4 regions of the Mesorhizobium sp. CCNWLY176 genome follow, and region 2 is predicted to be linked to each of the others. Evidence: predicted binding sites of a transcription regulator. Region 2 holds the regulator's gene; each other region holds the start of a gene.

Region 1 (7,649 bases), on a different contig from region 2:
TTCCACGCAGAGCGTGCCCATCTGCTGCATCAGCGGATCGAACTCGCGCTGTTCGAACAGCGTCACGGTCTTTACCGTCTTGCGCATCATGTCGATGGCGTCGTCCATGGACTGGATGAGATCCTTGATGTCGCCGCGGTCGAACGGCGTGATGAAGCTCTTCCGCACGGCCAGAAGCACCTCGCCGGTGATGGCGTCGGCGCGGTCTTCCAGCGCGATGATTTCCTTGCCACGCGCCTCGATGTCGTCGCCGGCCAAAAGCCGCTCAAGCGCCTTCGCGCCGAGAACCAGCGTTTCCGAATGCCTTGCGAACAGATCAAAGAAACGATCCTCGCGCGGGAGAAGCTTGCGGAACCATCCCATCATCGCGTGCCGTGCTCCGGTTTTCTTTCCGTGATTGCGCCAGGCCTTAAAATGCCGCGGCGCGGTACAGGCAGGAAACCCTGCCCTTCGAGAAGGCACCCTTATCAGCGGGAAAGCTGTGGCGCTACCCGTTTAGCCGGCTTGAAAATACGCTTTCCACTGCAACTGGACAGGCGCAGCTCCATGAAAGGCGGGATAAGGAGCCCGGCCGGCGCCTATGGCCTCCTCGCAGACTGTTCGCCTGGGAGGTCACGCTGATCATCCAGCATAATGCCGACGACATCGCCAAGCTGCCGGTATTTCCAAGGAGTGCCGCCTGAAGAAATAGATTATCTCGGAAGGGATGAGGGTTGCTGCCGGATGCGAGCAACCCTCGCATCCGCTATCCTAGTCGCCTGATCGCAAGACCTCGTGCCCCGACATCCGGTATTCCCGTGTATGGGAATCCAGAACGGCGTTGAAAACCGCTTCGGGGTTCTTTCTCCAGACCTTGATGGCTCGCTGATCAACGCGCACCCTGTGCCCGTCGATCATGACAAGCCTTGCCGTTTTCGTGCGCCTGACGTCGTCGTAAGAGACTTTCATCGTGCTGTCCCCTGTCTTTGAAGCGCTTGTTATTCCGCGCCTTGATTTCCGCAATTGACCGCGCCGAGTGCGGCTTTTTTGCGTGTAGGAAGGAACAATAGGACAGAAAGCCGACCGCGATTGCGAGGCCTCGGTATAGCTGAGAGCGGGAGAAGCTTTCCTCTCCCGCTCTCTTCAAGCTTTTCTGCGCTCTATTTCGGCAGCGTGTAGGCCATCACGTAATCGCCCGGCTTGGTACCGACCGAACCATGCCCGCCGGCGACGATCACCACGAACTGCCGTCCATCGGCAACCGTGTAGGTCATCGGCGTCGACTGGCCGCCTGCCGGGAGCCGCGTCTCCCAAAGCTGCCGGCCCGTCGTCACATCATAGGCGCGCAGATAGTCGTCGACCGCAGCACCCAGGAAGGCGACGCCGCCGGCAGTGATCATCGGCCCGCCGATGCCCGGCACGCCGACCTTGAAGGGCAGCGGCAGCGGCGTCATGTCGTAGACCGTGCCATTCCTGTGCTTGTAGGCGATCTTGCCGGTTCTGAGATCGGCGCCGGCAACATAACCCCAGGGCGGCGACTGGCAGGGAATGCCGAGCGGCGACAGGAACGGCCCCATCACCACCGCATAGGGCGCGCCCTCGTTGCGGTTCAGGCCCTGCTCGCTGCCCCTGCCGCCATCCGGCGGCGGCACCTGGTCGCGCGGCACCAGCGTCGACTTGAAGGCGAGATAGGTCGGCATGCCGAACATCACCTGCCGCACGGGGTCGACAGCGACACCGCCCCAGTTGAACGTGCCGAAGTTGCCCGGATAGATGAGCGATCCCTGCAGGGAAGGTGGCGTATAACGGCCCTCGTAGCGCAGGTTCTGGAACTCGATGCGGCAGGCAAGCTGGTCGAACATGGTGATGCCCCACATGCTCTTGCCGGTCAGAGGCGGCGGCATGAAGGTCAGCCCCGAGACCGGCTGAGTCGGCGATGTGTGATCACCTTCGATCGCCCCACCCGGAGCCGGAACCTCAGTGACCGGGATGATCGGCTCGCCGGTGCGGCGGTCGAGCACATAGATGTCGCCCTGCTTGGTCGGACCGACCAGTCCCGGCACCACGCCCTTATCGGTGGTTATGTCGACGAGGCTCGGCTGTGCCGGCACGTCCATGTCCCACAAATCGTGATGCACCGTCTGGCGCACCCAGCGCATCTGCCCGGTATTGAGGTCCAGCGCGGTTATCGACGACGAGAACTTTTCGACATTCTCGCTGCGGCCTGCGCCAAGCTGGTCGGGCGTCTGGTTGCCGAGCGGCACATAGACGAGTCCGAGCTTCTCGTCGGCACTGGCCGTCGACCACATGTTGGGTGAGTTGTGCGTGTATTCTTCACCCGGCCCGATCGGCGTCGTGGAATCGGGATTACCGGAATCCCAGTTCCAGACCAGCGCACCGGTGTCGGCATCATAGGCCCGGATGACGCCGGACGGCTCCTCGGTCGAGTAATTGTCGTTGACAGCGCCACCGACGATGATCTTGCCGCCGGCGATCAGGGGCGCCGAGGTCGAATAATAGTAGCCGGATTTCGGGTAAGGCATATTGGTCATCAGGTTCAGCGTGCCGCCTTCGGCAAAACCGGGGCAGACCTGACCATTGGCCGCGTCGAGCGCGATCAGCCGCGCATCGGACGTCGGCAGGTAGACGCGCTGCGCGCAGGGCTGCCCCGCCGTCACCTTGGTATCATTGTAGAAGGACACGCCGCGGCAGGTCTGGTGCTGGCGGTTGTTGTCTTCCGCGATCTTGGGATCGAAGCGCCACTTTTCCTTGCCGGTCGCCGCGTCGATGGCGATCGCCCAATTGTGCGGCGTGCAGATGTAAAGCGTGTCGCCAATCTTCAGCGGCGTCACCTGATAGGTCGTCTCCGGCACGTCCGCCGATGTGCGCACGTCGCCGGTCTGGAAGGTCCATGCCGGTGTGAGCTTCGCGACATTCTCAGGCGTTATCTGGTCAAGCGGCGAATAGCGCTGGCCATATTGCGTGCGGCCATAGAAATGCCATTCGCCCGCCGGCACGTCGCCGCCGCCGAGATCCGGTGTAGCGGCAACCTTGTCGGTGGGCAGCTCGCCGGCGATGTCCAGCGGATCGATCGTCATCGACGCGCCCGCCGCAATCAGCGCCGCAAGAACACCGGCTGCCAGTGGAATCACGCCGCCCGAAGCGCTCAGGCGCCGCCGCACCCAAGGCGTCAGCAGCCACAGCGCCAAGAGCACGACAACACCACCGCGCGGGCCGAGCTGCCACCAGTCGAGCCCGACCTCCCAGATCGCCCAGGCCAGCGTTCCGATCAGAACCAGCGCGAAAACCCAGAGTGCTGCGCCTGAGCGCCTGAACAGCAGCCATGCAGTCAGCAGGAAGCCGAGGCCTACAATGACGTAGTAGAAACTGCCGCCGATCGCCGCGAGCCATATGCCGCCGCCAGCGAGGAAAAGTCCGAGAATGAGAAAGACGAGCGCCGTGAGAACCGTTGCCAAGATCGTTGCCCCTGTGATTTCGGGGACCGTTCGAGGCGAACTGAGCCTCGACAGCCGAGCGTTGAGTCGTCAGGCGCCAAGTTTTCCGCCGAACCGCAAACACTGTCAAATGACGGATATGGGAGCATCGCAGATCGCAAGGACTTCCGGTCCACAACCGCCGCAAGCTGCCGAAACACACGCCTTACGCGCCGAATGCAGGGGATAAGGGCTGTTCGCGCTTTGTTTTAGCGCTTCTTCTGGCCTTTCTGGTCCGAATCACTACATTCGGTGCAAATGTCAGACTTTCCAGACGACATGCCCTTCTTCGACGAGGCCCCCTCGCCTCGCGCCACCCCTGCGCGCGCGCCGGCGCAAGGCGGCGGCATTGCCGCGCGCGCCATGGCGGCCCGCCAGGGTTCGGCCCCGGATTACCTGAAGGGCCTCAACGAAGAGCAGCGGCTGGCGGTGGAAACCATCGACGGCCCGGTGCTTGTGCTGGCCGGCGCCGGCACCGGCAAGACGCGCGTGCTGACCACCCGCATCGCCCACATTCTCAGCCTCGGCCGCGCCTTCCCCTCGCAGATTCTCGCCGTGACCTTCACCAACAAGGCCGCGCGCGAAATGAAGCAGCGCGTCGGCCTGCTGGTCGGCGAAGCCGTCGAAGGCATGCCGTGGCTCGGCACCTTCCACTCCATCGGCGTAAAAATGCTGCGCCGCCATGCCGAGCTTGCCGGCCTGCGCTCCGACTTCACCATTTTGGACACCGACGACGTCATCCGCCTGATCAAGCAGCTCATCCAGGCCGAGGGGCTGGACGACAAGCGCTGGCCGGCGCGCCAGTTCGCCATGATGATCGACGGCTGGAAGAACAAGGGCCTCGGCCCCTCCGAAATTCCCGAAGGCGACGCCCGCGCCTTTGCCAACGGCAAGGGCCGCCAGCTCTATCAGGCCTATCAGGACCGGCTGAAGACGCTGAACGCCTGCGACTTCGGCGACCTGCTCTGCCATCCGATCCGCATTTTTCGCGGCAACCCGGATGTGCTGAAGGAATACCACAAGCGCTTCAAATACATCCTCGTCGACGAGTATCAGGACACCAACACCGCCCAATATATGTGGCTGCGGCTGCTGGCACAGGAAACCGGCGCGCCCGGCCAGAAGAATGTCTGCTGCGTCGGCGACGACGACCAGTCGATCTATGGCTGGCGCGGCGCCGAGGTCGACAACATCCTGCGCTTCGACAAGGATTTTCCCGGCGCCGTAGTGATACGGCTGGAGCGCAACTACCGCTCGACCGCCCATATCCTCGGTGCTGCCTCCCATCTCATCGCCCACAATGAGGGACGGCTGGGCAAGACGCTGTTCACCGAAAAGGTCGAGGATGACGACTCCAGGGTCAATGTCCACGCCGCCTGGGATTCGGAAGAAGAAGCCCGCGCCGTTGGCGAAGAGATCGAGACAGCCCAGCGCAAAGGCCACAAACTCAACGACATGGCGATCCTCGTGCGCGCCTCCTTCCAAATGCGCGAATTCGAAGACCGCTTCGTCACGCTTGGCCTGAACTACCGCGTCATCGGCGGCCCGCGCTTTTATGAGCGCCAGGAAATCCGCGACGCCATGGCCTATTTCCGCGTCGTTGCCCAGCCCGCCGACGACCTCGCCTTCGAGCGCATCGTCAACGTGCCCAAGCGCGGGCTTGGCGAAGCGGCCGTAAGGCAGGTCCACGACACGGCGCGCGCGCTGCGCATCCCGATGCTGGAAGCCGCTGGCAATCTTGCCGAAAGCGACGAGCTGAAGCCCAAGCCGCGCGCCGCCCTGCGCGAGGTCGCGGCCAATTTCGAGCGCTGGCAGAAGGCGCTCGACAACACGCCCCACACCGAGCTTGCCGAGACGATCCTCGAAGAATCCGGCTACACCGACATGTGGAAGAACGACCGCTCGGCCGAAGCGCCGGGCCGGCTCGAAAACCTCAAGGAGCTCATCCGCTCCATGGAGGAATACGAGTCGCTGCGCTCCTTCCTCGAACATGTCGCACTGGTCATGGACAGCGAGAAGAACGAAGACCTCGACGCCGTCAACATCATGACGCTGCATTCGGCCAAGGGGCTGGAATTCGAAACTGTTTTTCTCCCCGGTTGGGAGGAAGGCCTTTTCCCGCACCAGCGCTCGCTCGACGAAGGCGGCCGCTCCGGGCTCGAGGAAGAGCGCCGGCTTGCCTATGTCGGCGTCACCCGCGCCAAGAAGAACCTGCACATCTGGTTCGTTTCCAACCGGCGCATCCACGGCCTGTGGCAATCGACCATCCCGTCGCGCTTTCTCGATGAACTGCCCGAGGCCCATGTCGAAGTGGCCGAGGCCGGCAACAGCTATGGCGGCTATGGCGGCGGCTCCTTCGCCGGCGGCCGTGGCGGGCGGCAGAACCCCTATGGCGCATCGCGCTTCGACAATGTCGGCCAGGACTCCGGCTCGTTCTCCAACACCTATGCGACGCCGGGCTGGCAGCGCGCGCAGGCGAACCGCAACGAGGCAACCGACCGCAACTGGGGCTCGCGCAGCGGCCACGCGGTAGAACGCATCGGCTATGGCGAGACCGATTCAGGCTATGGCGCCGGCCGCGGCTCGGTCAAAAGCCGCACGATAGAAGGCGAACTCGTCGCCAAATCCGTCTCCGACACCCCCTCGCCCTTCAAGGTCGGCGACCGCGTGTTCCACCAGAAATTCGGCAACGGCAATGTCTCGGTCGTCGATGGCAACAAGCTGACGATCGATTTCGACAAGGCCGGGCAGAAGCGGGTGCTGGACGGGTTTGTGACGGGGATTTGAGGAGCGCCATTCCTTCTCCCCTTGTGGGAGAAGGTGGATTGGCGCGCAGCGCCAAGACGGATGAGGGGTGCTGGAAGAAACTCCAGCGTCTGCATCCCGTCCAACACCCCTCATCCGACCTCCCCTTCGGGTCGGCCACCTTCTCCCACAAGGGGAGAAGGAAAAGGTGCACTACCCCCGCATCGCCCTCAGCTTCTCCGCCGCTTCGGCGGCGAGGTCGACGTAGCGCTCCTCCAGCGTTTCGGCGGCTTTGATGATATCGAAATCGTAGCCGTATTTTTCGAGGATCTTGGTCAGTTTCTCGACGAACTGGGCCTGCTCCTCCAGCGCATGGAACAGTGAACCGACCTGTTCGGCGCTGATTTCGGGGTCGGAGAGCATTTTCGGCACTTCCTTGCCCATACGGGCGCCCGCCTCGGTCTGCTCTTTCAGGATCTCAAGCCAGTCAGTCAAATCATCTCTCCGTTCGCGCGCACCATGCCCGCCCGCTTCCCGCGCCGTCAACTCGCAAGGGCGGTCGGGCAAACCACAACCCGCCACAACCACAGGATACATACAACCATAACGCGAAGTTTGCCGAATGCATGCAAATGTTTCGGGGCGGGCAAGAGCCCGTACCCTCCGCTTCCCGGCGGGGTACTCCAGCCCCTTCCGCCTCGACACCCCCGCAGGCGGAAGGGGTTTTTCGAAGCCGAACCCGGAGCGCGCCGTGCGGGTCAAACGTGCCTCTCTCATGCTGGCCCTTCTGGCAACGCCATCGGCGGCAGCCGATCTCGTGCCTGATCCAGCCGCCCCGCCAGCACCAAATATCGTCACCAGCGTAGAGCGCCACTGGACCAGCAATGCGCTCGACAGCGAATTCGCCATACCAGACTGGTATTCGCTGATCCGCGGCTCGCTGCAGCACGAATGGCAGATCGACAATGGGACGGTGAAATTCGGTGCCGAAATCCAGGCGACCCGCCATGATACGGTGAAGATAGAGGACGACCGCGCCGGCGCGCTATTGCTTGACGTGACGAAGCGCGTAAGCCCGGCGCTGGAACTGCGCGGCACCCTCACCTACCGGCTTTCGACGGAAGGCGACGATTTTACCATTGGCCCCTTCATCATAGGCACGCGCGCGCCCAAGCAGGTGTTCGGCGCACAGGGCCAGGCCGGCATCGATCTCGGCGGCGGCACAGCACTTATCCTCGAACTGGCCAACGCTTATGAACTGCTCGGCGAATCCCGCTTCCAGGACGACGTGCTGCCGCGCACCAAACTCGACCCCGACAAGAACCGCACGCAGGTCGGCGCAAAACTCATGCGCACTGTCGGTCAGGCAGCCTATGGCGTTTCGTCCTCGGCGCAATTCGTCTCCGTGGAAAAGCTGGGCTCGCCACCCGT
Region 2 (7,649 bases):
TGCTCATCGAAGTGCACGACGAGGCCGAGACGAAACGGGCGCTGAAACTGTCCTCGCGGCTGATCGGCATCAACAACCGCAACCTGCGCACCTTCGAGACGAGCCTTGAGACATCCGAAAGATTGTCGTCACTGGTGCCCGACGACCGCCTGCTGGTCGGCGAAAGCGGCATCTTCACCCATGAGGATTGCCGGCGGCTGGAGCACTTCGGCATCGGCACATTCCTGGTCGGCGAGAGCCTGATGCGGCAGCAGGACGTGGCGGCGGCAACGCGGGCGCTGCTCACCGGCAAGTCCGCGCAAGCGGTAAACGGCTAGGCCATGAGCGCCAAACCCGCCCTCACCCATCTCGGCGTCGAAGGCCAGGCGCATATGGTCGATGTCGGCGAAAAGGCTGAAACCGAGCGCACGGCGATCGCCGAGGGCTTTGTCACCATGCTGCCCGAGACGCTGAAATTGATCCGCGAGGGCAATGCCAAGAAGGGCGACGTGCTCGGCACGGCGCGTATCGCTGGCATCATGGCGGCCAAGCGGGCGCATGAGCTCATCCCGCTCTGCCATCCGCTGCTGTTGACCAAGGTTTCGGTCGATATCGAGCCGGACGATTCCTTGCCCGGCCTGCGCGTGACCGCACTTGCCCGCGTGACCGGCAAAACCGGCGTCGAAATGGAAGCGTTGACTGCGGCTTCCGTCGCCTGCCTGACCATCTACGACATGGCCAAGGCCGTCGATCGCGGCATGGTCATTTCCGGCATAAGACTGGTTCAGAAGACCGGCGGCAAATCCGGCGATTACCGGGCTGGTGCATAGAGATGGCGCTTCTGCCGGTCACCGACGCCCTGCAACGCCTGCTCGATGGCGCCGGTCCCGGCAATGCAGAGTCTGTGCCCTTGGCCGAGGCTGCAGGCCGTGTGCTGGCCGAACCTGTCCGAGCGCTGCGCACGCAGCCGCCGTTCGACGCATCCGCCATGGACGGATATGCGGTGCACAGTGCTGACGTCGCCAATGTCCCGGCAACGCTGAATGTCATCGGCGAAGCTCCGGCCGGGCGGCGCTTTGCCGGCAAAGTAGAGCCGCATCAGGCCGTGCGCATCTTTACCGGCGCGCCGATGCCGGACGGTGCCGACACCATCGTCATCCAGGAGAATACCCGCAAACTCGATAGCAAGACCGTTGAGGTCACCGAAACGGTTGATGCCGGGCGGCACATTAGGCGCAAGGGTCTCGATTTTTCCACAGGCGACCTGCTGCTTGAAAAAGGCAGGGTTCTGGATGCCGGCGCATTGTCCCTGGCGGCAGCGGCCAATCACCCTCGCCTGCCGGTCGTGAAGAAACCGCTGCTGGCGATCATCGCCACCGGCGACGAGCTTTTGCCGCCGGGCAGCGAACCAGGCCCCGACCAGATCATCGCCTCCAACAGCTATGGCGTGGCAGCGATCGCCGAATCGGTTGGCGCACGGGTGCTCGACCTCGGCATCGCGCCCGATCGCAAGGAGGCCATCTCGGCGCTGATCAAGCGCGCCGTGGAGGCCGGCGCTGACGTGATCGTGACGCTGGGCGGCGCATCGGTTGGCGACCACGATTTCATCCACGACGTGCTGACCGAGGAAGGCGTAACCCTCGATTTCTGGAAGATTGCAATGCGGCCCGGCAAGCCGCTGATGTTCGGCAGGCTTGGACACACCCGCTGCATCGGCCTGCCCGGAAATCCGGTGGCGAGCCTCGTCTGCTCGCATCTGTTCCTGAAGCCGCTGCTGGCGCGGCTTGGCGGGCGACACCATGTGCCGGACATTCATGAGGCGTTCCTCGGCACGGCGATGCAGGCCAACGATCTGCGTCAGGACTATGTGCGCGCCGTTCTTCGAGACGACGACACCGGGCTCGTTGCGACGCCATTCGAGATCCAGGACTCCTCGATGCTGAGGACCTTCACCGAGGCCAATGCATTGATTATCCGCGAGCCTTTTGCGCCGGCGGCTGAGGCCGGCGCGCCGTGCACCGTCCTGAAAATTCGCTGACCTGAAGCTTCAGAGACTTTCGTTCCGCTCCTGTTCGGTCGAGAGTCTCCAAAGTCGGAGTGTTCGCGTATTGTTTCCACCACGTTAATATATTCATTAAAATTTAAACGGTTGCAGAACACAAATGGAACAGATAGTGTTTGTTCTGGTTTTGTTTTTGATTTGATTCTTCGGGGGTGGCCATGCTGACGCGCAAGCAACACGAGCTTCTAATGTTCATCCACGAGAGGATGAAAGAAGCCGGAATCCCCCCCTCCTTCGATGAAATGAAGGAAGCGTTGGACCTTGCGTCGAAATCCGGCATCCACAGGTTGATCACGGCTCTTGAAGAGCGCGGGTTCATTCGCCGACTACCGAATCGTGCTCGAGCGCTCGAAGTTCTGCGTTTGCCCGATTCCATGGCTCCCGGGCTGGCGCCGCAGCGCGCGAAATTCTCGCCGAGCGTCATCGAAGGAAGCCTCGGCCGTCGGCCGGAACCTGCGCGTAGCCCTGTGGCCGGCAATGACGATGTCGGGTCCGCTGTATCAATCCCGGTAATGGGCCGGATTGCCGCCGGTGTGCCGATCGAGGCCATCCAGCACAAGACGCATTCCATCTCCGTGCCGCCGGAGATGATCATGGGCGGCGAGCACTACGCCCTTGAAGTCAAAGGCGATTCGATGATCGAGGCCGGCATTTTTGACGGCGACACGGTCATCATCCGAAATGCCAACACGGCAAATCCCGGCGAAATCGTCGTTGCGCTGGTGGATGAAGAGGAGGCCACGCTCAAGCGCTTCCGCCGCAAGGGCGCATCGATTGCGCTGGAGGCAGCAAACCCGGCCTATGAAACGCGGATTTTCGGACCTGACCGCGTGAAGGTCCAGGGCAAGCTGGTGGGATTGATCCGGCGCTACTGATGATGCGCGGCGCCGCCAGGTTACGGTTTGGCGCTTCGCGAATTTGAGTATCTGGACTTTTTGAACTGATTGTTCGCCGGCTTACTTTCTCTTAGTTGATATGGCGACAACCCGCGCGCCTCTCGAGAAAAGGCTCGCTGCGTATGCCAGGGGCGATACGGTTGTGTCAGCGCAAAGCGGATTTCGGCGCGTCGCTCTGAAATGTCTCCATTCAGATAGATGGCGGCACTGCCGAATTTGGCCAGTTCGCGTTTGGTGACGACAAGTGGCACCGGTTCCTCGCAGACATCCTCGGCTGTCGCGTCGTCGACCACGATAAGGCTCGTATAATCGCAGGCGCGCCGCGCGGAACGCCAATCGGCGGCGTGTGCGATAATCGCGCCGGATCGGTGCGTCGCCAGACAAAGACCATCGTGGCAGTCGAAACCAGCGGGGAGCAAGTTCGCCAGCTTTCCGGGAGATTGTTCGGACGAAATAGTCGTATCGCTTGATGCAAGACCGGCTGCTTCATTTTCCGCGGAATCATCGAAGGACGTGCCGTTCGACGAATTACGACGCCCTTCCCGGCTTGGCTTTTTCTTGCCGGCATCGTTAATCGTATCGACCGGCTTGATCAGATTTTCCGATAACAGCGCGCGCTTCCAGTTTTCGATCGTGAATTCGTTCGGCCGCGCGCGGTTGACTGCGAGATTTTCATCATCGACCGGTACAGCCACCAGTCTCGCATCTTCCGAGACGAGAATGTCGGGCGCCCGAACGTCTGCCAGAAGCAGCATTCCAGCGAGCGTGAAAGGCACCGCCAGCAGTCGCAGCCATGTGGATGCCATGGTCGCAATCACCAGCGCGACGGTGAGCAATACCAGGGATTGCCCCGAAACCAGCCCGACCGCATCGACGGGCGAGCGATCCGATATCCATTGCGAAATGACGATCATCGCCGTCAGCCCTTTGCCCATGACGTAGAAGAACGGACCATCCAGGCCGAGCGGCATCGCCAATGAGCCGGCGACGGCGAAAGGCATGACAAGGATCGATACGGCGGGCATGACGCCGAGATTGGCGAGAAGGCTAAGCGGCGAGACCCTTTGAAAGTGATAGGCGCCAAATGCGGTCGTCGCGAGCCCGGCAATGATCGAGGTCATGGCGAGTGCGCCGACGGAGCCGATCGTGCGCCTGGTCAAACCGGCAATCAGCGACACATTGCCCGGTGGAACAAAAGGTTTTGACCTTTGCGAGCGCCTTTCCGCCCACAGGGCATAAGCGCCGACGAGCGCTGCGGTCGCAGCAAAGGACATCTGGAAGCTCGGGCCGATCACCTCATGCGGCGAGATCGCAATGACTACTATGGCCGAGATCGCCAGATTGCGCATGGTGAGCGCGCCGCGATCGAACAGCAGTGCCGCAAGCATGATCGCCAGCATGATGAAGCTGCGTTGAGCCGCTACCTCGCCGCCGGAGATGAAAAGATAAGACGCGATCGCGACAAGAGCTGCGGCGGCGGCATATTTCTTGACCGGCCGGCGCGAAGAAAGTCCCGGAAACAAGGCAAATGCTGCGCGCAGCGTCCCCATGACCGTTCCCGCTACAAGCGCCATATGCAGGCCGGAGATCGAGATGATGTGATAGATGCCCGTGCGGCGCATCGATTCATTGATGTCCTCGGGAATGCCGGCGCGAATGCCGACCACAAGAGCGGCCGCGATCTCACCTTCCGGGCCGCCGATCTGGCTTCGGATGCGATCCGCAATGATATTGCGGGCATTTTCAACCCAGATGGAGAAGCGAACGCGGGCGGAAGACTGAGCAGTCGGTTCTACGAGTTCAGGCCCACGCAGAAAAAAGCCGCTTGCACCAATTCTGTCAAAATAGCTCTTGAAGGAAAAATCATAGCTGTCGGGCCGCACGGGGCCGGAAGGCGACATCAGCTTGACCGAGCCCCTGATTTCCGATCCGACCATCAGCCCCGGCGGGATTTTCCGGGCCGAGACGCGAACGCGGTCCGGCGCGTAGCGCAGCGTCGGCCTTGCCGTTGCCAGTACATCAATGGTCAATCGCACACGGCCATTGGCCATATGGTCGATGCCTGCGACACGCCCGGTCAGTTGAGTCGAAATTTCCGAGCCAAGGATCTTGGTGCCCGCGCGCCAAGTCTCGATCTTGGCAAACCCCATGCCGACGACGCAGATCAATGCGCCCATGGTCGCAAAACGGAGCAGTTGGTGATGCGAAGGCAAAAGCAGGAGCAAAGCCGACAGGACGGCGCTGCCGCCAAACATCGGCAGGAAATCCGGCTCGGCTTCGAGCCCGTAATAGATGATGGCGCCGAGCGCTAGAAATACCGGAATGAAAAGAAAGGGCGTGCCACGCTCGAGTTCCAGGACGATTGCCGTCGCGAAGGATCGCGTAGCTCGAGCACGTGAAGGAATGGAATGAAGCGTCTTGCGCCAAGCTGCCGGAAACAGCAGCGGTCGAGATTTCCAAGGTGCCAGCGGTGTCGGAGCCGGCTCGGCTGGCGGCGATCGCGAGGGAGGCGAGACAAGCGGCGCGTCAAGCGGATAGGCAAATTGCGCCCGCTCGCTCACCTCGCCTGTGGATGTCTCGCGCGCCATCCAGAGTTTCCCCAATTCGGGGCCCTGGCCGGCACGCGCGCATCTCGCGCCTATCCCGACTTGCCCCTGCCCCTTGCACCCCTGACCATCCATGCTACATGAACGCTACCGAATTGCCATGCGTGCCATCTTCGGCTCTCGCCGGCTCGTCCCTGCCTTCTGGAAGTCCAATGTCCGACACAGTCATTACCCGTTTCGCCCCCTCGCCCACCGGCTATCTGCATATCGGCGGCGCCCGCACGGCCCTGTTCAACTGGCTCTATGCGCGCCACACCGGCGGCACGATGCTGCTGCGCATCGAGGATACCGATCGCGAGCGCTCCACCGATGCGGCGACCGCCGCCATCCTGGATGGCCTTTCCTGGCTCGGCCTGCACTGGGAAGGCGAGCCGGTATCGCAGTTCGAGCGCGCACTGCGCCACCGCGAGGTAGCGGAGGAACTGGTTCGCGCTGGCAAGGCCTATTACTGCTACGCCTCCCCCGAAGAGCTCACGGAAATGCGCGAAAAGGCCCGTGCCGAGGGCCGTCCGCCGCGTTACGACGGCCGCTGGCGCGACCGCGATCCTTCCGAGGCACCTGCCGGGGTGAAGGGCGCGATCCGCATCAAGGCGCCAACTGAGGGCGAGACGATCGTGCGCGACCGCGTGCAGGGCGATGTTCGCTTTCCCAACAAGGATCTCGACGATTTCATCATCCTGCGTTCGGATGGCAACCCGACCTACATGCACGCCGTCGTGGTCGACGATCACGACATGGGCGTCACCCATATCATCCGCGGCGACGACCACCTGACCAACGCCGCGCGCCAGACGGTCATCTATGACGCCATGGGCTGGGACGTGCCTATCATGGCGCATATCCCGCTGATCCATGGCGCGGATGGCGCCAAGCTGTCGAAGCGCCATGGCGCGCTCGGCGTCGAGGCTTACCGCGCCATGGGCTACCTGCCTGCGGCGCTGCGCAACTATCTCGTCCGTCTTGGCTGGAGCCATGGCGACGACGAGGTGATGTCGCTCGACGATATGATCCGCTGGTTCGACATCGACGACGTCAACAAGGGTGCGGCGCGCTTCGATTTCCAGAAGCTGGAGGCGCTGAACGGCCTTCATATGCGCAAGATGGATGACGCAGAACTGCTCGACATCTTCATTGCGACGCTGCCTTATCTCGAGAACGGCGCAACGATTTCCGAAGGGCTGAACGAAGACCGCAAGAAGCAGCTCCTGGCCGCCCTGCCCGGCCTGAAGGAGCGTGCAAAGACATTGGTCGAACTCGCTGATGGCGCTGCGTTCCTGTTTGCCGCGCGCCCGCTTGCGATGGACGAGAAAGCTGCTGTTCTGCTCGGCGAAAAACCGCGCACCACCTTGCGTGGTGCGCTGGATGCTCTCAAAAATGTGAATGACTGGAACGCGGCCACGACCGAGGCTGCTATCCGCGAATTTGCCGTCGCCAACGAGCTGAAGCTTGGTGCTGCGGCGCAGCCGCTGCGAGCCGCCTTGACCGGCAAAAGCACCTCTCCCGGCGTATTTGACGTGCTTGCCGTGCTGGGTCGCGAAGAAAGCTTGGCACGCATTTCGGATCAAATCGATTAAGCCGTTCTGGCCTCATCGACGGGCATTGAAACCCGTCTGCTGCGGTGCAACATTAGCATCACTGCCGAACTTGGCACGCCTTGAGAAATGCGATAGCAAAAGCGCGCATTTCGATATGCCTCACATATTGCGTTGCAAGAAACCGCGTTTGACGCGGGAAAGAAACTGAAGGGAGTTTGCGATGACCGAATCGACAGCGAAACTGGAATTTGGCGGCAAAACCCACGAATTCAAGGTGCGAAGTGGCTCCGTCGGACCAGACGTGATCGACATCGGCGCGCTCTACAAGGATACCGGCGCCTTTACCTACGACCCCGGCTTCACCTCGACGGCGAGCTGCGAGTCGGAAATCACCTTCATCGATGGCGATGAAGGCATCCTGCTGCATCGCGGCTATCCGATCGACCAGCTGGCCGAGCACGGCGACTTCCTCGAAGCCTGCTATCTCTTGCTTTACGGCGAATTGCCGACCAAGGCGCAGAAGGACGACTTCGACTACCGCGTCACGCGCCACACCATGGTGCATGAGCAG
Region 3 (7,649 bases), on a different contig from region 2:
GGCGAAGGAGCAATGGCTGCGTGGGACGGCCTGACGTCAGGCTCGGCGGGCATCAGCCCTTCACGCGCTCCATGAAAGCCATGGCGCCATGCGGCGCATGGACCTTGCCGGAGGTTATGAAGTAGACGAAGACGTCGCGCGGTTTCACCGGCGCGTCGCTTGAAGGATCGGCGCGTGGCAGATCGTCCGGCACGCCGCCCTGCGCCCATGTTTTTGCACGAGCGACCCATTCGACCAGCGCCTTCGGTGCGTAGCAGGTCGGAATATCGTCCGAGCCTGTCTGCAGCCGTGCGTAGACGAAATCACCGGTGACGTCGGCAATGGCGGGGTAGGTGGCATGGTCGGCAAAGACGATGGCGACATCGTGCTTGCGCGCCAACGCGACGAATTCCGGCACGACGAAACTCGGATTGCGCACCTCGACGCAGTGGCGCAATTTCACGCCGTCCTGCTTTTCCGGCAGCAGTTTCAGGAACGCGCCGAAATCGTCCTCGTCGAACTTCTTGAACGGTGCGAACTGCCACAGGATCGGCCCGAGTTTCTCGCCGAGTGCTGCAACGCCGGACTCGAGAAACCGCATCATGGATTCGCCGGCCTCACCGAGCACCTTGCGGTTGGTGACGAAGCGATTGCCCTTCAACGCGTAGACAAAGCCGTCCGGCGCCTCATTGGCCCATTTGACGAAGGTCGGCTCCTTGAAGCTGGAATAATAGGTGCCGTTGACCTCGATGGTCGGCACCTGCCGGGTCGCGAATTGCAGCTGCTTGGCCTTGGACAGCTTTTCCGGATAGAAGGATGTGTCCCACGGCTCGAACGTCCAGCCGCCCATGCCGGCGCGGATTTTTCCGGAATTGCTCATTGCTTCTCCTCCGTTTCTACATTCGGTCAAGCGACATCGATCGCTTGGGCCTGTCCCGCATCTTCCGCAGGAGCTACATCCTTCGCCATATCGACAACTACCCAGCCTGGCCGAACGGGATTTGGCCGGCGGCCCGTCTCGTGAAAACCATAAGCCAGATAAAGCGCAATGTTCCGCTCCATCCGGGCATTGGTGTAGAGCCGTATCTCCGGCAAGGTGGCCGCGCGAGTCCTGTCCTCCAGCCAACGCAGCAAGGTGACGCCGAGGCCCTTGCCCTGGAACGCAGGGGAGACTGCGATACTGAAGACCAGTAAATGATCTTCGTGCAGTTCGAACACCACAAGCCCTGCCAGTTCGCCATCGCTTTCCAGCAGCCAGACCTCGCCGGCGTCAATCCGAGGTGCGTAGTCCTCGGTAACGGGGATCGGCGGTGCGCCAAACAATGCCGTGTAGGGCGCATAGGCCTGCTCGGTGAGCGCTACGACGGCCGACAAATCGTCGGAAAGTGCTCTTCTGATCTGCATAGAGGCCCTTTCCGAATGACTAGCGCCTTGATGCGCCCACTCTATTCCGCAGCTTCGGCCTTCCTGCCCGGGCGTCGCCCCAGCAGTTCCTTCAGGAACTGCCCCGTATAGCTACGCGGTTCCTCGGCGATATCTTCCGGGCGGCCTGAGGCCACAAGTTCGCCGCCGCCGTCGCCGCCTTCAGGACCGAGGTCGAGCACCCAGTCGGAGGTTTTTATCACTTCGAGATTGTGCTCGATGACGACGACCGTATTGCCCTGTTCGACAAGCTCATGCAGCACTTCAAGAAGCTTTGCTACGTCATGGAAATGCAAGCCGGTTGTCGGCTCGTCGAGGATGTAGAGCGTCTTGCCTGTGGCCTTGCGCGACAGTTCCTTGGCGAGCTTGATGCGCTGTGCCTCGCCGCCCGACAGCGTGTTGGCCTGCTGGCCGACATGGATGTAGCCGAGGCCGACCTTGGCCAGCGTTTCCAGCTTGTCGCGCACGCCGGGCACGGCGGCAAAGAACTCGACGCCTTCCTCGACCGTCATTTCCAGCACGTCGGCGATCGACTTGCCTTTGAAAGTGACGTCCAGCGTCTCGCGGTTGTAGCGCTTGCCGTGGCAGACGTCGCAGGTGACATAGACGTCGGGCAGGAAGTGCATCTCGATTTTTATCACGCCGTCGCCCTGGCAGGCTTCGCAGCGACCGCCCTTGACGTTGAACGAGAAACGGCCGGGCGCATATCCGCGCGCCTTGGCTTCCGGCAGGCCGGCGAACCAGTCGCGGATCGGCGTGAAGGCGCCGGTATAGGTCGCCGGGTTCGAGCGCGGCGTGCGCCCGATCGGCGATTGGTCGATGTCGATGACCTTGTCGAGGAATTCCAGCCCTTCGATGCGGTCATGGTCGGCCGGATGCTCGCGCGAACCCATGATGCGGCGCGAGGCGGCCTTGAACAGCGTCTCGATCAGGAAAGTCGACTTGCCGCCGCCCGAAACGCCGGTGACGGCAGTAAAAGTGCCGAGCGGGATTTCGGCGGTGACGTTCTTCAGATTGTTGCCGCGCGCGCCGACGATCTTTATGCGCCGGCCCTTCTTCATCTCGCGACGATGCCGCGGCATGGAGATTTCGAGCTCGCCGGTCAGATATTTGCCGGTGATCGAATTGGGGTTGGCCATGACTTCGGCCGGCGTGCCTTCGGCAATGACATTGCCGCCATGGATGCCGGCGGCGGGGCCGATATCGACGACATAGTCGGCGGTCAGGATCGCGTCCTCGTCATGCTCGACGACGATGACCGTGTTTCCGAGGTCGCGCAGGTGCTTGAGCGTGTCAAGCAGGCGGGCATTGTCGCGCTGGTGCAGGCCGATGGACGGCTCGTCGAGCACATAGAGAACGCCGGTGAGGCCCGAGCCGATCTGCGAGGCCAGGCGAATGCGCTGGCTTTCGCCGCCCGACAGCGTGCCCGAATTGCGCGCCATGGTCAGATAATCGAGGCCGACATCGTTGAGAAAGCGCAGGCGCTCGCGGATCTCCTTGAGGATGCGCACCGCGATCTCGTTCTGCTTGTCGTTGAGCGAGGCAGGCAGGTCCTCGAACCAGCCATTGGCCTTGCGGATCGACAGTGCCGTGACCTCGCCGATATGCTTGCCGGCGATCTTTACCGCCAACGCTTCAGGCTTCAGGCGAAAGCCGTTACAGGTCGGGCAGGGCGTCGCCGACATGAAGCGCTCGATTTCCTCGCGCATCCAGGCCGATTCCGTTTCCTTCCAACGGCGCTCAAGGTTCGGGATGACGCCCTCAAAAGTCTTGGTAGTCTTGTAGGAGCGAAGCCCGTCGTCATAGGTAAAGGCGATTTCGCGTTCGCCGGTGCCGCGCAGTATGGCTTCCTGCGCTTCCGCGGTCAGGTCCTTGAACTTGTCGCCGAGCTTGAAGCCATAGACCTTGCCCAGCGCTTCCAGCGTCTGGGAATAGTAAGGCGATGTCGATTTCGCCCACGGGCTGACGGCGCCGTCGCGTAGCGAGACATTGTCGTCGGGCACGATCAGGCTGGCATCGATGGCGCGCTGGTTGCCGAGGCCGTCGCAGGCCGGGCACGCGCCGAACGGGTTGTTGAAGGAGAACAGCCGCGGCTCGATCTCAGGAATGGTGAAGCCGGAAACCGGGCAGGCGAATTTTTCCGAGAACAGGATGCGCTCATGCGTCTCGTTCTTCGACTTGTTGACGGAATCCTCGCCGGTCTGGCTGGCGTCCAGCGGCTTGTCGGCGAATTCCGCGACAGCCAGCCCGTCAGCCAGCTTCAGCGCGGTCTCGATCGAATCCGCAAGCCGCGTCGCCAGATCGCCGCGCACGACGACGCGGTCGACGACGACGTCGATGTCATGCTTGTACTTCTTGTCGAGCGCCGGAACATCGGCGATCTCATAGAAGACGCCATCGACCTTGACGCGCTGAAAGCCCTTCTTCAGGAGTTCGGCCAGTTCCTTGCGGTACTCGCCCTTACGGCCGCGCACCATCGGCGCCATGATGAAGAGACGTGTGCCTTCTTCCAGCGCCAGCACGCGGTCGACCATCTGCGAAACCGTCTGGCTCTCGATCGGCAGGCCCGTCGCCGGCGAATAGGGCACGCCGACGCGCGCGAACAGCAGGCGCATATAGTCGTAGATTTCGGTGACTGTGCCGACCGTCGAGCGCGGATTGCGCGAGGTCGTCTTCTGCTCGATGGAGATGGCCGGAGACAGGCCGTCGATCTGGTCGACATCCGGCTTCTGCATCATCTCGAGGAACTGGCGCGCATAGGCCGAAAGGCTCTCGACATAGCGGCGCTGGCCCTCGGCATAGATCGTATCGAACGCCAGCGACGATTTGCCGGAGCCTGAGAGGCCGGTCATGACGATCAGCGAATCCCGGGGAAGGTCGAGATCGATGTTTTTCAGATTGTGTTCGCGCGCGCCGCGAATGGAAAGATATTTATGGTCGACCATGCCGGGTCTGCCGCCTCGATCAGGAATTTGTCGGATTGGCTGGTTTATCCGGCCAACCGGTCATGTAGGTATTTTTGCCGCTCTGTCGAGGGACGCATCGTCCCTCGCTGTCAGCAGGGTTTAGCCGCCTTTGGCCGCGCGGAGCAAGCAGAAAGAACAAAGGCCGAACACGCTACTGACATATTGTGCATAAGCCATATGGCTTTGTTACAGGCCGATCACATTTTTGCCGGCAAGGCTTCGCGCGGTTGACGCACAAAAATCGAAGGAGCAGACTTCAAAGGTCATCTGGAGCCGAGCATCCTTCGATGTTCTTCGCAGCCGGTAGGCGGTTTGCGAGACGCCGCAAACGAGCGAATAAGCGCTTCGGAAGACTTTGGAGAAACTGACACAGGAGCGAGGCATGACCCCACCTGATAGTTCCCAATGGCTCTGCGAATGCGCGGAGCCGCGCCAGGCATAAGTGCCGGGCTTGCCCGGCAGACTGTGACCTGCCGTTCCCAAAACGAAAATCAGAGACCACTAGTCGGATCGTTGGCTGAAGCCGCGTAGCATCCGAAAGCAAAGCCGGTAAAACACTCCCGGCAGTTGGCAAGAATGTCATCAAAGCCTCGACCGCTCTTGAATGAGCGGCGAGGCTGTTTTCGTGATCCGGGCCGACATCCCCCTCGAAAACGTGGTTTGACGCCACAATAACAAATCTCCGCCGCCGTGCCGCCTCACGGCTAACCGCGATTTGCCGCAATCGCCGAGGAAATTCGCGCCTGCCAATGCCGACGTCCTTTTTCATCAAGACAAGGCAACGCCCGGTTTCGCGAGGCCTTGAGTATGACGTTGTTTGGAAAGCGGTTGGCGCCTGCGCGGGCGGGCGTCTGGATCTCAGTGGCTTTCGCAGTGCCGCTGCTGGCGCTCGGCGCATTCCTTTGTGACCTGCAACTGTCCGGAAACTTCCATACGGTCGTGCCCGGCGAGTTCTATCGGGCGGCGCAGCCGACGCCGCGCCAGTTGGGAGAATACGCTGCGAAGTATGGCGTGAAGTCCGTTATCAACCTCAGGGGGCCGCATAATGGCTTCGCCTGGTACGAGGCCGAGAAGGCGGAAAACGCAAAACTTGGGATCAAGCAGATCGATTTTCGCGTCAGTTCGATCACGGAGATGGACAGCAAGCAGATCGCCAGGCTTGTTGCGATAATGCGCAAGGCCAGGAAGCCGCTGCTCGTTCACTGTCAGTCGGGCGCTGATCGCAGCGGGCTGGTATCGGCACTCTATCTGGCTGCGGTCGATGGTGTGGATGTCAAAGAGGCTGCGCGCCAGCTTTCGATCCGATATGGGCATTTTTCGATGCCGTTCAGCCGGACCTACGCCATGGATCTGACTTTGAAAGCTTTTGGCGCCGCGGCCGGTCATCCCAGCGGCTGAGTTTTCACGCAATCGACGCTTTCAATCAAAAAGACATGGAATTTGATGGTAGCGCTTGAAATGCGACGAGTTGGAGTATAGAACAAAATGAGAACAAACAACTTGTGGACAGAGCCTGAATTTCATCCCCGTTGTGGCCGGGATGGTGTCTATGGGCTAAGGTGTGCCGGCGAATTTGCCGGTTTTGTTAGGATAAGCGCGGAGCGGTGTCATGGCGGGTAGCGTCAATAAGGTCATTCTGGTTGGTAATCTCGGCGCGGACCCGGAAATCAGGCGGTTGAACTCGGGCGAACCGGTCGTCAACATTCGTGTCGCCACCTCCGAAAGCTGGCGCGACAAGAATTCCGGCGAGCGCAAGGAAAAGACCGAGTGGCACAACATCGTCATCTTCAATGACAATCTCGCCAAGGTCGCCGAGCAGTATCTGAAGAAGGGCATGAAGGTCTATGTCGAGGGTCAGTTGCAGACCCGCAAATGGACGGACCAGACCGGAAACGAGCGCTACACGACCGAAATCGTGCTGCAGAAATTCCGTGGCGAGTTGCAGATGCTCGATGCGCGCGGGCAAGGCGGCGACGGCGGCCAGGTAAGTTACGGCGGTGGCGGTGGCCGCGGTTCGGATTTCGGCCAGTCCGGCCCGAACGATGACTTCAACCGTGGCGGTGGCGGCGGTGGTGGTGGAAACCGAGGCGGTGGTGGCGGTTCGTCACGTGATCTCGACGACGAAATCCCGTTCTGATTGATTTTTCGCGGGGGCGTCCGACGCTCCCGCGAACTCATTTTCTGTCTAGAAAGACTTTGCTGGCAGTCTTGCTGGCTCCCGAAAACCGATCAGCCTGCCGTCACCATCGCCTTGATGCCATCGGCAACGAACTGCACTGCAAGCGCGGCCAGGATCACGCCGAGAAGTCGCGTCAGGATCGAGCGCCCGGTCTGGCCGAGCAGGCCGTCGATGCGTTCCGCCAGGATGAAGACGAGGTAGGTGAGGGCGAGGCACAGGAAGATGATGCCCACCAGCGCTGCCTGCGCGGCCCAGCCCTGGAACGAGCCTGACAGCAGCACCGTCGCCGAGATGGCGCCGGGACCCGCGATAAGCGGGATCGCCAGCGGAAACGCCGCGATGTTGTGGATGTGATCCTTGGTGATTGCGACATCCGATATTTTTTCCTTCCGATCCTGCCGCTTTTCAAAAACCATCTCGAAGGCAATGAAAAACAACAGAAAACCGCCGGCGACGCGGAAGGCCGGCAGGGTGATGCCGAACACTGACAGGATCGATGCGCCGGCAATGGCAAACAACGCCATGACGCCGAAGCCGATGACGCTGGCGCGGATCGAAACCTGACTGCGCTGCGCGCGTGTCATGCCCCGCGTCACCGCCAGAAAGATAGGTGCCAGCCCCGGCGGGTCGATGGTGACCAGGAGCGTCACGAAGGCGTTGAAAACACTATCGAAATTCGGCATCCCGCGTCCTCCTGCGCGCAGGCTACATTGCCGGCTTTCCGCGCGCCAGTCCCCTCACAGCAAGATCAGGGCAAAGGCCTCCCGATTTCTTGGGAGGCATATTTTCGACATGGTGTCGCAGGATTGCCCGAATCGTCGGTATCCATTTGAATTTGTGACGAAAATCAGTTCTGGAAAAAAGCGCTCGGTATTGGTGAAATCGGTATCGTTCCTATATAAGAGGGCAGTGATTCTCCTAGTTTAAGTGATCCGATTTGACCGACCAGAAAATACCGGGTGGACCCGGCGGCCCCTCCGATATCGAGCCTATCTCGATCATCGAGGAGATGCAGCGTTCCTATCTCGACTATGCGATGAGCGTCATCGTCAGTCGTGCGCTTCCGGACGTTCGCGACGGGCTGAAGCCGGTTCACCGGCGTA
Region 4 (7,649 bases), on a different contig from region 2:
CAATCATGCCACCGAGGGCGAAGCGAAGCGGACGAAGCGACTCTGGTCTCATTGCGCCGGACCATATTCCCGTGCGCCTGCGACGCAATCCCAATCCAATGGGCCAGAGCCGACGTGCCAGGCGTTTACCTTTCGAGCCACCACGCTTACAGATTTACGCAATCTTGCGGAGGGGAAGTTCGTGAACCAGGCAGCAATCGCCACAGTCGGTATCTACACAGCGCTGAATGCCTTCATTCTTCTGTGGCTGGTCCTTGCGACGAGTTCGCTACGCAATCGCTACAAGGTCTGGATCGGCGATGGCGGCGTAGAACATATCGCCCGGATCATGCGCGGGCACGCCAACGCCATAGAAAACATGCCGATAACGTTGATCCTGCTTCTGATAGCGGCGCTTATCGGCACGCCGGTCTATGTGCTGCACCTGCTGGGAGCAGCCTTCACGATCGGCAGGGCGATTCACGCTTGGCATTTCATTGTCGAGCGCGGCCAGAAGTGGCAGCGTTTCATTGGCTTCACGCTCAGCGCGTTGGCCTTGCTTATGACTGCGCTCGGCGTGCTGACCCACGCAATCTGGACGCTGTTCTAACCGCAAGTGCCGCAGGCAGCGCTGCGGTTGCGAAGCGGCTGATATCCGCGATTAAACGGCAGGTCGCCGAGTTCGCGCTCCGACATCGTTTCAAGTGCCGGATGGGCCAGCGGATCGTGCAGCCAGACGGTGACATCGTCATGGGCCGGTTGGCCGGAAGCAGATTCGAAAAGCGCCTGTACGAATGAGAGAAACTTCAACTCCATTTTCCTCACCTTGCATTTTCCGCCCCGAATTTAAGCTTATGCCGTCGTTCAGCAATCGACATTTCCGCGCGACTGCTTTAGAAAAACTAAATCATGAATCTCAGCGGCGTCCACCTCAACGGGCTGCGCGCGGTCGAGGCCGTCGCGCGATGCGGGTCGCTCCTCAAGGCGGCCGAGGAGCTTGGCGTTTCGCCGAGCGCTGTCAGCCAGCAGATAAACCGGACGGAAAAGCAGATCGGCCGAACGCTGTTCGAGCGCAGGCCGTCGGGCCTCGTCCCGACCGAATTCGGCGCCGTTTTCACGGCGCGCCTGAGCAGCGGTTTTCGCGAACTGGCGCAGGCCGTGGCTTTGGCCGACGATCGCACGTCGAACACGCTGATCGTCTCGATGGCACCGGCAATCGCCGCGCGCTGGCTGGTGCCGCGCCTCAGTCGCTTCTTTTCACAGTTTCCGGAGATCCTCATCCGCATTGATGCCTCGACCCAGATCGCCGATCTCAACCGCTCGGATGTCGATCTGGGTATCCGGCTGGGCAAGGGCCGATGGCCGGGTGCGCGGGCAGAACTGCTGCTTCCGATGGAGATATTTCCGGTCTGCTCGCCGCATGTCGCCCGCAAGCTGAAATCCATTCCCGATCTTGCCAAGGTCTGGGAGATTCGCGACGAGAATTCGATGATCTCGTGGAACGACTGGTTCAAGGCTGCCGGCGCCGAGCCAGTCATACCCATCCAGGGAGCCAGTTTCACCGATCCGATCCTGTGCCTGGAGGCGGTGATCGCCGGCCAGGGCATCATGCTCGCATGGCAGTTTCTTGCAGCGGACGCGCTCGCGGACGGCCGGCTGGTCGCGCCATTCGGCATCGCGGCACCGAGCGGGCTCGGCCATTACATCGTCACCGGCGAAGACAAGCGGGCAAGCCGCAAGGTCGATTGCTTTCGCAAATGGGTGCACGAAGAAGTGAGCGCAACCTTGGCGAATATGCAGTCGCCGCAGGTCCGGACGCTTGCCGGCAGAGGTGTTCAGCCATCGCTTTCGGAGCTATGAATCCTGCCAGACAGTCAAAGGAGCAGTTCTACCATGACCTCGCATATCAGCGCGATTGACGCTGCCATCGATCCCGTCAAACTCGACCGCCTGGCGGAAGTAGCCATCAAGATCGGCCTGCAATTGCAGCCCGGTCAGGACCTCGTCATGACGGCTCCGACTTCCGCACTTGGCTTCGTGCGCCGCATCGTCGAGCACGCCTACAAGGCGGGCGCCGGCATCGTGACGCCGATCTTCTCGGACGACGAGCTGACGCTGGCCCGCTATCGCCACGCGCCCGACGCCAGCTTCGACAAGGCCGACGGCTGGCTCTATGACGGCATGGCCAAGGCTTTCGCCGGCGGTGCTGCGCGGCTGGCGGTGCGCGGCGACAACCCGATGCTGCTTGCCTCGCAAGACCCGGCAAAGGTTTCGCGCGCCAACAAGGCCACCTCGATGGCTTACCGGCCGGCGCTGGAAAAGATCACCGGCTTCGACATCAACTGGAACATCGTCGCCTACCCGAACACCGCCTGGGCAAAGCTGGTGTTTCCCAACGACCAGGAAGATGTTGCCGTCGCCAAGCTGGCCGATGCGATCTTTTCGGCGTCGCGGGTGAATTCGGACGATCCGGTGAGCGCGTGGAAAGATCACAACGCAGCACTCGCCCGCCGCACCGCATGGCTGAACGGCAAGGCCTTCCATGCGCTGCATTACACCGGGCCCGGCACCGATCTCACCATCGGCCTTGCCGACGGCCATAAATGGAACGGCGGCGCAGAAACTGCGAAGAACGGCATCACCTGCAACCCGAACATCCCGACCGAAGAAGTGTTCACTACCCCGCATGCGCGACGGGTCGAGGGGCATGTCAGCAGCACCAAGCCGCTCTCCTATCAAGGCACGCTGATCGACAATATCTCGGTGCGTTTCGAGGAAGGGCGCATCGTCGAGGCTAACGCTTCAAAGGGCGCGGATGTGCTCGGCAAGGTTCTCGACACGGACGAAGGCGCGCGCCGGCTGGGCGAAGTGGCGCTGGTGCCGCATTCCTCGCCGATCTCGCAGAGTGGGCTCCTGTTCTACAACACGCTGTTCGACGAGAACGCCGCCAGCCACATCGCGCTCGGCCAGTGCTATTCCACCTGCTTCAACGACAGCAATCTGTCGCCGCAGGAAGTCGCCGCGCGCGGCGGCAATTCGAGCCTGATCCACATCGACTGGATGATCGGCTCCGGCAAAATCGACATCGACGGCGTCAACAAGGACGGCAGCACCGAACCGGTCATGCGCGCCGGCGAGTGGGCCTGAGCTATCTGAGCAACCTGCATCGCACGTCCTGCCGGATGCGCGATGCAACCTCTTGATCCTCCTTCGACGCCCCTGCCCGACATCGCCGCTGCTATCTTGCCGGGAACATTTCCGCGTAACGTTCCGGCTTGAAACCGACGAGCAATTTCCCACCGACATCGAGCACAGGCCGCTTGACCATGGAGGGTTGAGCCAGCATCAGCGCCATCGCTTTCTCGGTATCGAGGTCCTGCTTGTCGCCCTCGGCAAGCGTCCGGAACGTGGTGCCGGCGCGGTTCAAAAGCACCTCCCAGCCGAGTTCCTTGCACCAACTGGCCAGCAGTGCGCGGTCAAGCCCCTCGAATTTGTAGTCGTGGAAGCGGTACGCGACGCCGTGACTTTCCAGCCATGTGCGGGCCTTCTTCATCGTGTCGCAGTTCTTGATGCCGTAGATGGTGACGGTCAATTCCAGCCCTCTTGATCATGGTGCGCCAAGCAGTCTTACCCGCGCAGAGACCATCTGCCGAGCGTTTCGTATTTGGTCTGGCCCAGTTTGCTGTGGATGAGGAAGAACTCATCCACCTCGAAGCTGATGGGCTCGATCGAACACAGCGGAACGGAAATCGGTGCATAGAACAGCGTCATATGCGGGTTGAACTCAAACCCCGCCTTGAGGCCGTACTTTCGCATCGCAACGGCAAGGCGCTGGTGAAGTTCGAATGTTGCGGGGTTTTCGCCGCCACAGAGCACACAAGGATACCTGCCCGGCCGGCCGGTGAAGGATAAGGCTCGATCCAAAGAAACTGTGAAAGGTTTGCTCGACACGGCCTCTGCCGCCCGGCATGCAGCCCAGATATATTTGCTCTTCAGGCGGGGAAAATCGCCGACATGCTGCAGCGAAACGTGCAAATGATCAGGGGGACGAAGTTGCGCGCTGATACCATACAAGCTCTTGATATAATTTCCGATTTTCTCGACTAGCGCCTTCGCCATTCCGCCCAGAAAGAAGGTGAAGAATACGCGGTCCGGCAGCCTCCGAAGCGGGATATTTTCCTCCATGAACGCAAATTGTTCCTGCATGGCACACCTCCCTGGAATGCCCTCACCCTTCGGGGTTGACAGATAGAACAAAACAAGAACATTCGCAACGAAAATGATTCGCGAATGTGCTTCGGACAACCATGCCCGCCAGATCAGGCTGCATTTCAGGTCGGCGGCATCCTGTCGAATTTCGGCAGGGCTGGATCAAGGTGGTCCCATGCGTGACCGCCGGCGGTCCAGAAAACCATTTGCGGTTTGTATCGGTCTGGATCGTCGAGGCTCGCAGCGCTGACGATGAAAAGATCGGGCATGTCTGGAAACCTTATATAGACCGGTGACCCGCAGGTGGGGCAGAAGGCGCGCGCTTTGACCGTTCCGCCATCGCCCACCATGTTCCAATGGGTCGCTTCGCCCTGCACTTTCACAGGCGCTCCCTTGAAGGTCAGGTGGGATTGGTGCCCGGTGCCGCTGTCATACTGACACTGGCGGCACTGGCAGTCGCTCATCACGATCGGTTCGGCAGAAATCTCATAACGGATCGCGCCGCAGGCGCATCCGCCGGTGTAAGGCTTGCTCACGTCTTCTCTCCTGTTGTGAAGTGGTAGGGCCGAGAGACCTTCGCTCAGCCGTTGCCGTATTCGTAGCGCGGTGCCACCAGACGCCCTGTCGTTGGCCGCTCAGTGCAATTTTTTCGATGAAAACTGTTCTGCAGCCGCGACATCCAGCCTTTGGAAGCACTTCGGCCAGCCTTGGCTCATATTGTTGAAAGCCGTGTCATTCTTTGGCGTGACGAAGCCGGAATGGATGAGGCGAAGGCGCGTTCCATCGTCGACCCTGGACAGGATGAACGTGACGACCGTGTCCAGCCGCGAGCCGTAGCCGACGTTTCCGTCATCTCCGCCTTTCCAGGTATAGGCAAGGCGTTCGTTCGGCACGACCTCCAGCACCTTGCAGCGAATGACACCGTCCCACCTGCCTGCCGGCGTCGTCTGAAACGTGAACTTCTTGCCCTCCACGGGCTCGAATCCTGTCGGCTCCATCATCCAGCGGGCGATCAGCTCGCCGGTTGTCAGCGCTTTCCAGATCGTCTGCGGCGCATGCGGGAAGACCTCGTCGACCACGATCTCTTGCGTGCCGGATTTCAATGCAGCGTCATTCATGGATCGATTTCCTTCAGCAATTCTCGGAGATCTGCAAAGCGCTCGCGCCAGAAGACGCCGTAATGGCTCATCCAGTCGGCCAGCGGCGCGAGGCCTTCCGGCTGGGCGCGATAGTAGACGTTCCGGCCCTCGGGACGGTCGGCAACCAGACCCGCCTGCTTCAATGTCTTCAGGTGCTGGGAAATGGCTCCCTGCGTCACGCCACTCCCCCGGGTCAACTCAACCACGGTAATCTCTTCGGACCTGACGACCCGCTCGAACAAGGCTCGCCGGGTAGGATCGGCCAACGTGCGCAAGACAGTGTCGATGATTGCAGCTTCAGTCATGAAAAAAGATTAGTCTATGCTAATTGATTAGTCAAGCCTAATCGATTGAGCGAACCAAAACTTTGATTGCTGACGCAATCGTATTGCCAAAGCGCTTGATGTCGCGATTGAGGCGACACCCTGGTCAAGCAAGACGGGAACGAGCGCGCCATCCGCCATGGCGTTCTCGATCGGGTGGCGGCGCGCGACCCGCGCAAGCGGTCTCGGCAAGGTCTCTGGCTTGATCGAGAGATGCGCGGAGTTTACCTCGCCGAGGACATGACGGTGCGCTGGCTGAAGATGGCGAGCCCCTGTGCCATTATCCGGAATACGATCTGAAGCTGGCACACGCTGATTGTTTTCCCGGGCCGAACCGGGTCATTCAGACAACCTTCCGCTGGTCGACAGGGCTCTCTTCAAAGAAGCGGTTTGCCGGCCGGGCCAGGCCAAGATTTTCGCGCAATGTCGAACCCTCGTATTCGCGTCGGAAGATATTGCGGCGCTGCAGTTCGGGAACCACCCTGTCGACGAAATCATCGAGCCCCGCGGGCAGGAATGGGAACATGATATTGAACCCGTCCGAACCTTCCGACAGCAACCATTCCTCCATCTCGTCGGCTATTGTCTTCGCCGTGCCGACGAAGGCGAGACCGGAATAGCCACCGAGCCTCTGTGCAAGCTGCCTGACCGTCAGGTTCTCCTCGCGCGCCAGTTCGATGACACGCTCGCGCCCGCTCTTGCTCGCGTTGGTTTCGGGAATATCGGGCAGCGGTGCGTCCGGATCGAAGCCGGATGCATCGTGACCGATCGCGATCGACAGCGAAGCGATGCCGCTTTCGTAATAGACCAGGCTGTCGAGCTTGGCGCGCTTGGCACGTGCCTCTTCGACCGTATCGCCAACGACGACAAAAGCGCCGGGCAGTATCTTTATGTCGTCGCGCGACCGGCCTGCCTTCACCGCCCTCGCCTTCACGTCGGCGTAGAAACGTTGCCCGGCGGCAAGATCGGCATGCGCGGCAAAAATGACCTCGGCTGTCTCGGCCGCGAGTTGCCGCCCCGGTTCCGAAGCCCCGGCCTGCACGATGACCGGCCAGCCCTGGGGCGGCCGCGCAATGTTGAGCGGCCCCCTGACGGAAAGACTGGGCCCTTTGTGATCGAGGACATGCAATTTCGACGGGTCGAAATAGAGACCGCTTTCGGCATCGCGAACAAAGGCATCATCGGCAAAACTATCCCACAGCCCGGTCACGACATCGTAGAATTCGCAGGCGCGGCGATAGCGCTCGCCGTGCTCGACATGCTCCTGCCTGCCGAAGTTCAACGCGGCATCCGGGTTGGATGTCGTCACGATGTTCCAGCCTGCGCGGCCGCCGCTAATGTGGTCGAGCGAGGCGAAGCGGCGTGCGATGTGATAGGGCTCATCGAATGTCGTGGAGGCTGTTGCGACAAGGCCAATGCGATCTGTCACGGCTGCGAGCGCCGACAGCAGCGTAAACGGTTCAAAGGATGTGACCGTGTGGCTGCGCTTCAGCGCCTCGATTGGCATGTTCAGCACGGCCAGATGATCGGCCATGAAAAAGGCGTCGAACTTCGCGCTTTCGAGCCTCTGCGCGAAGCGCTTCAAATGCGCGAAGTTGAAATTGGCATCAGGATAGGCGCCGGGATAGCGCCATGCGCCAGTGTGCAGACTGACCGGGCGCATGAATGCGCCGAGCCGCAATTGTCGGGTTTGGGCCATGGGAGGACTTTCGACAAACGATGATGTTAAGCCGGATGTTGCATCGACCCAGAAGATGAGCCGTCCAGGCCATCCGGGAAAGGTATTTCGTTTCACCAAGCTGTGTGGTGGAGCAAACCGCTTCTCAACGGCCGCCGAAGAGCGCCAACCTGGCACACACTGCATCAAGGCAAAAGAAAGCCGGGCTCGAATACGGCCCGGCGAATTGAAGGTTTAAAACCTCCAGAGGGGAACACACATCCGGTTCCAATGGGAGGAGAAGAACCAGATGATTTTTCTTTTATGCGCCGATTCGGTCCT

What was found. The regulator LexA, encoded in region 2, represses DNA repair genes until DNA is damaged. The targets are predictions, from matches to a motif close to TGTTCNNNNTGTGTTCNG.
Region 1: WBQ96_RS06730 (ATP-dependent helicase) is a predicted target of LexA. The motif match lies at 3,668-3,685, and genes of this name have one in related genera.
Region 3: ssb (single-stranded DNA-binding protein) is a predicted target of LexA. The motif match lies at 5,844-5,861, and genes of this name have one in related genera.
Region 4: WBQ96_RS05590 (2'-5' RNA ligase family protein) is a predicted target of LexA. The motif match lies at 4,229-4,246, and genes of this name have one in related genera.

The regions. Positions count from the first base shown of each region.
Region 1 is NZ_JBBBDZ010000003.1:233,392-241,040, reverse strand. Features, by position in the region: gene WBQ96_RS06740 (DUF47 domain-containing protein) at 1-366, opposite strand, end outside; gene WBQ96_RS06735 (glucose/quinate/shikimate family membrane-bound PQQ-dependent dehydrogenase) at 1,140-3,455, opposite strand; gene WBQ96_RS06730 (ATP-dependent helicase) at 3,732-6,260, shown strand; gene WBQ96_RS06725 (hypothetical protein) at 6,432-6,713, opposite strand; gene WBQ96_RS06720 (hypothetical protein) at 6,970-7,649, shown strand, end outside.
Region 2 is NZ_JBBBDZ010000016.1:130,451-138,099, reverse strand. Features, by position in the region: gene trpC (indole-3-glycerol phosphate synthase TrpC) at 1-317, shown strand, start outside; gene moaC (cyclic pyranopterin monophosphate synthase MoaC) at 321-809, shown strand; gene WBQ96_RS23115 (molybdopterin molybdotransferase MoeA) at 812-2,017, shown strand; gene lexA (transcriptional repressor LexA) at 2,200-2,916, shown strand; gene WBQ96_RS23105 (ComEC/Rec2 family competence protein) at 2,937-5,525, opposite strand; gene gltX (glutamate--tRNA ligase) at 5,696-7,117, shown strand; gene gltA (citrate synthase) at 7,299-7,649, shown strand, end outside.
Region 3 is NZ_JBBBDZ010000008.1:90,808-98,456, reverse strand. Features, by position in the region: gene WBQ96_RS15090 (TetR/AcrR family transcriptional regulator) at 1-75, shown strand, start outside; gene WBQ96_RS15085 (DUF72 domain-containing protein) at 53-859, opposite strand; gene WBQ96_RS15080 (GNAT family N-acetyltransferase) at 886-1,383, opposite strand; gene uvrA (excinuclease ABC subunit UvrA) at 1,425-4,346, opposite strand; gene WBQ96_RS15070 (dual specificity protein phosphatase family protein) at 5,241-5,765, shown strand; gene ssb (single-stranded DNA-binding protein) at 5,977-6,504, shown strand; gene WBQ96_RS15060 (MarC family protein) at 6,597-7,229, opposite strand; gene gyrA (DNA gyrase subunit A) at 7,484-7,649, shown strand, end outside.
Region 4 is NZ_JBBBDZ010000002.1:556,234-563,882, forward strand. Features, by position in the region: gene WBQ96_RS05560 (YbfB/YjiJ family MFS transporter) at 1-52, opposite strand, end outside; gene WBQ96_RS05565 (MAPEG family protein) at 182-589, shown strand; gene WBQ96_RS05570 (hypothetical protein) at 586-789, opposite strand; gene WBQ96_RS05575 (LysR substrate-binding domain-containing protein) at 889-1,839, shown strand; gene WBQ96_RS05580 (aminopeptidase) at 1,873-3,126, shown strand; gene WBQ96_RS05585 (ArsC family reductase) at 3,218-3,571, opposite strand; gene WBQ96_RS05590 (2'-5' RNA ligase family protein) at 3,607-4,185, opposite strand; gene WBQ96_RS05595 (GFA family protein) at 4,311-4,724, opposite strand; gene WBQ96_RS05600 (SRPBCC family protein) at 4,824-5,306, opposite strand; gene WBQ96_RS05605 (ArsR/SmtB family transcription factor) at 5,303-5,632, opposite strand; gene WBQ96_RS05610 (LLM class flavin-dependent oxidoreductase) at 5,994-7,349, opposite strand.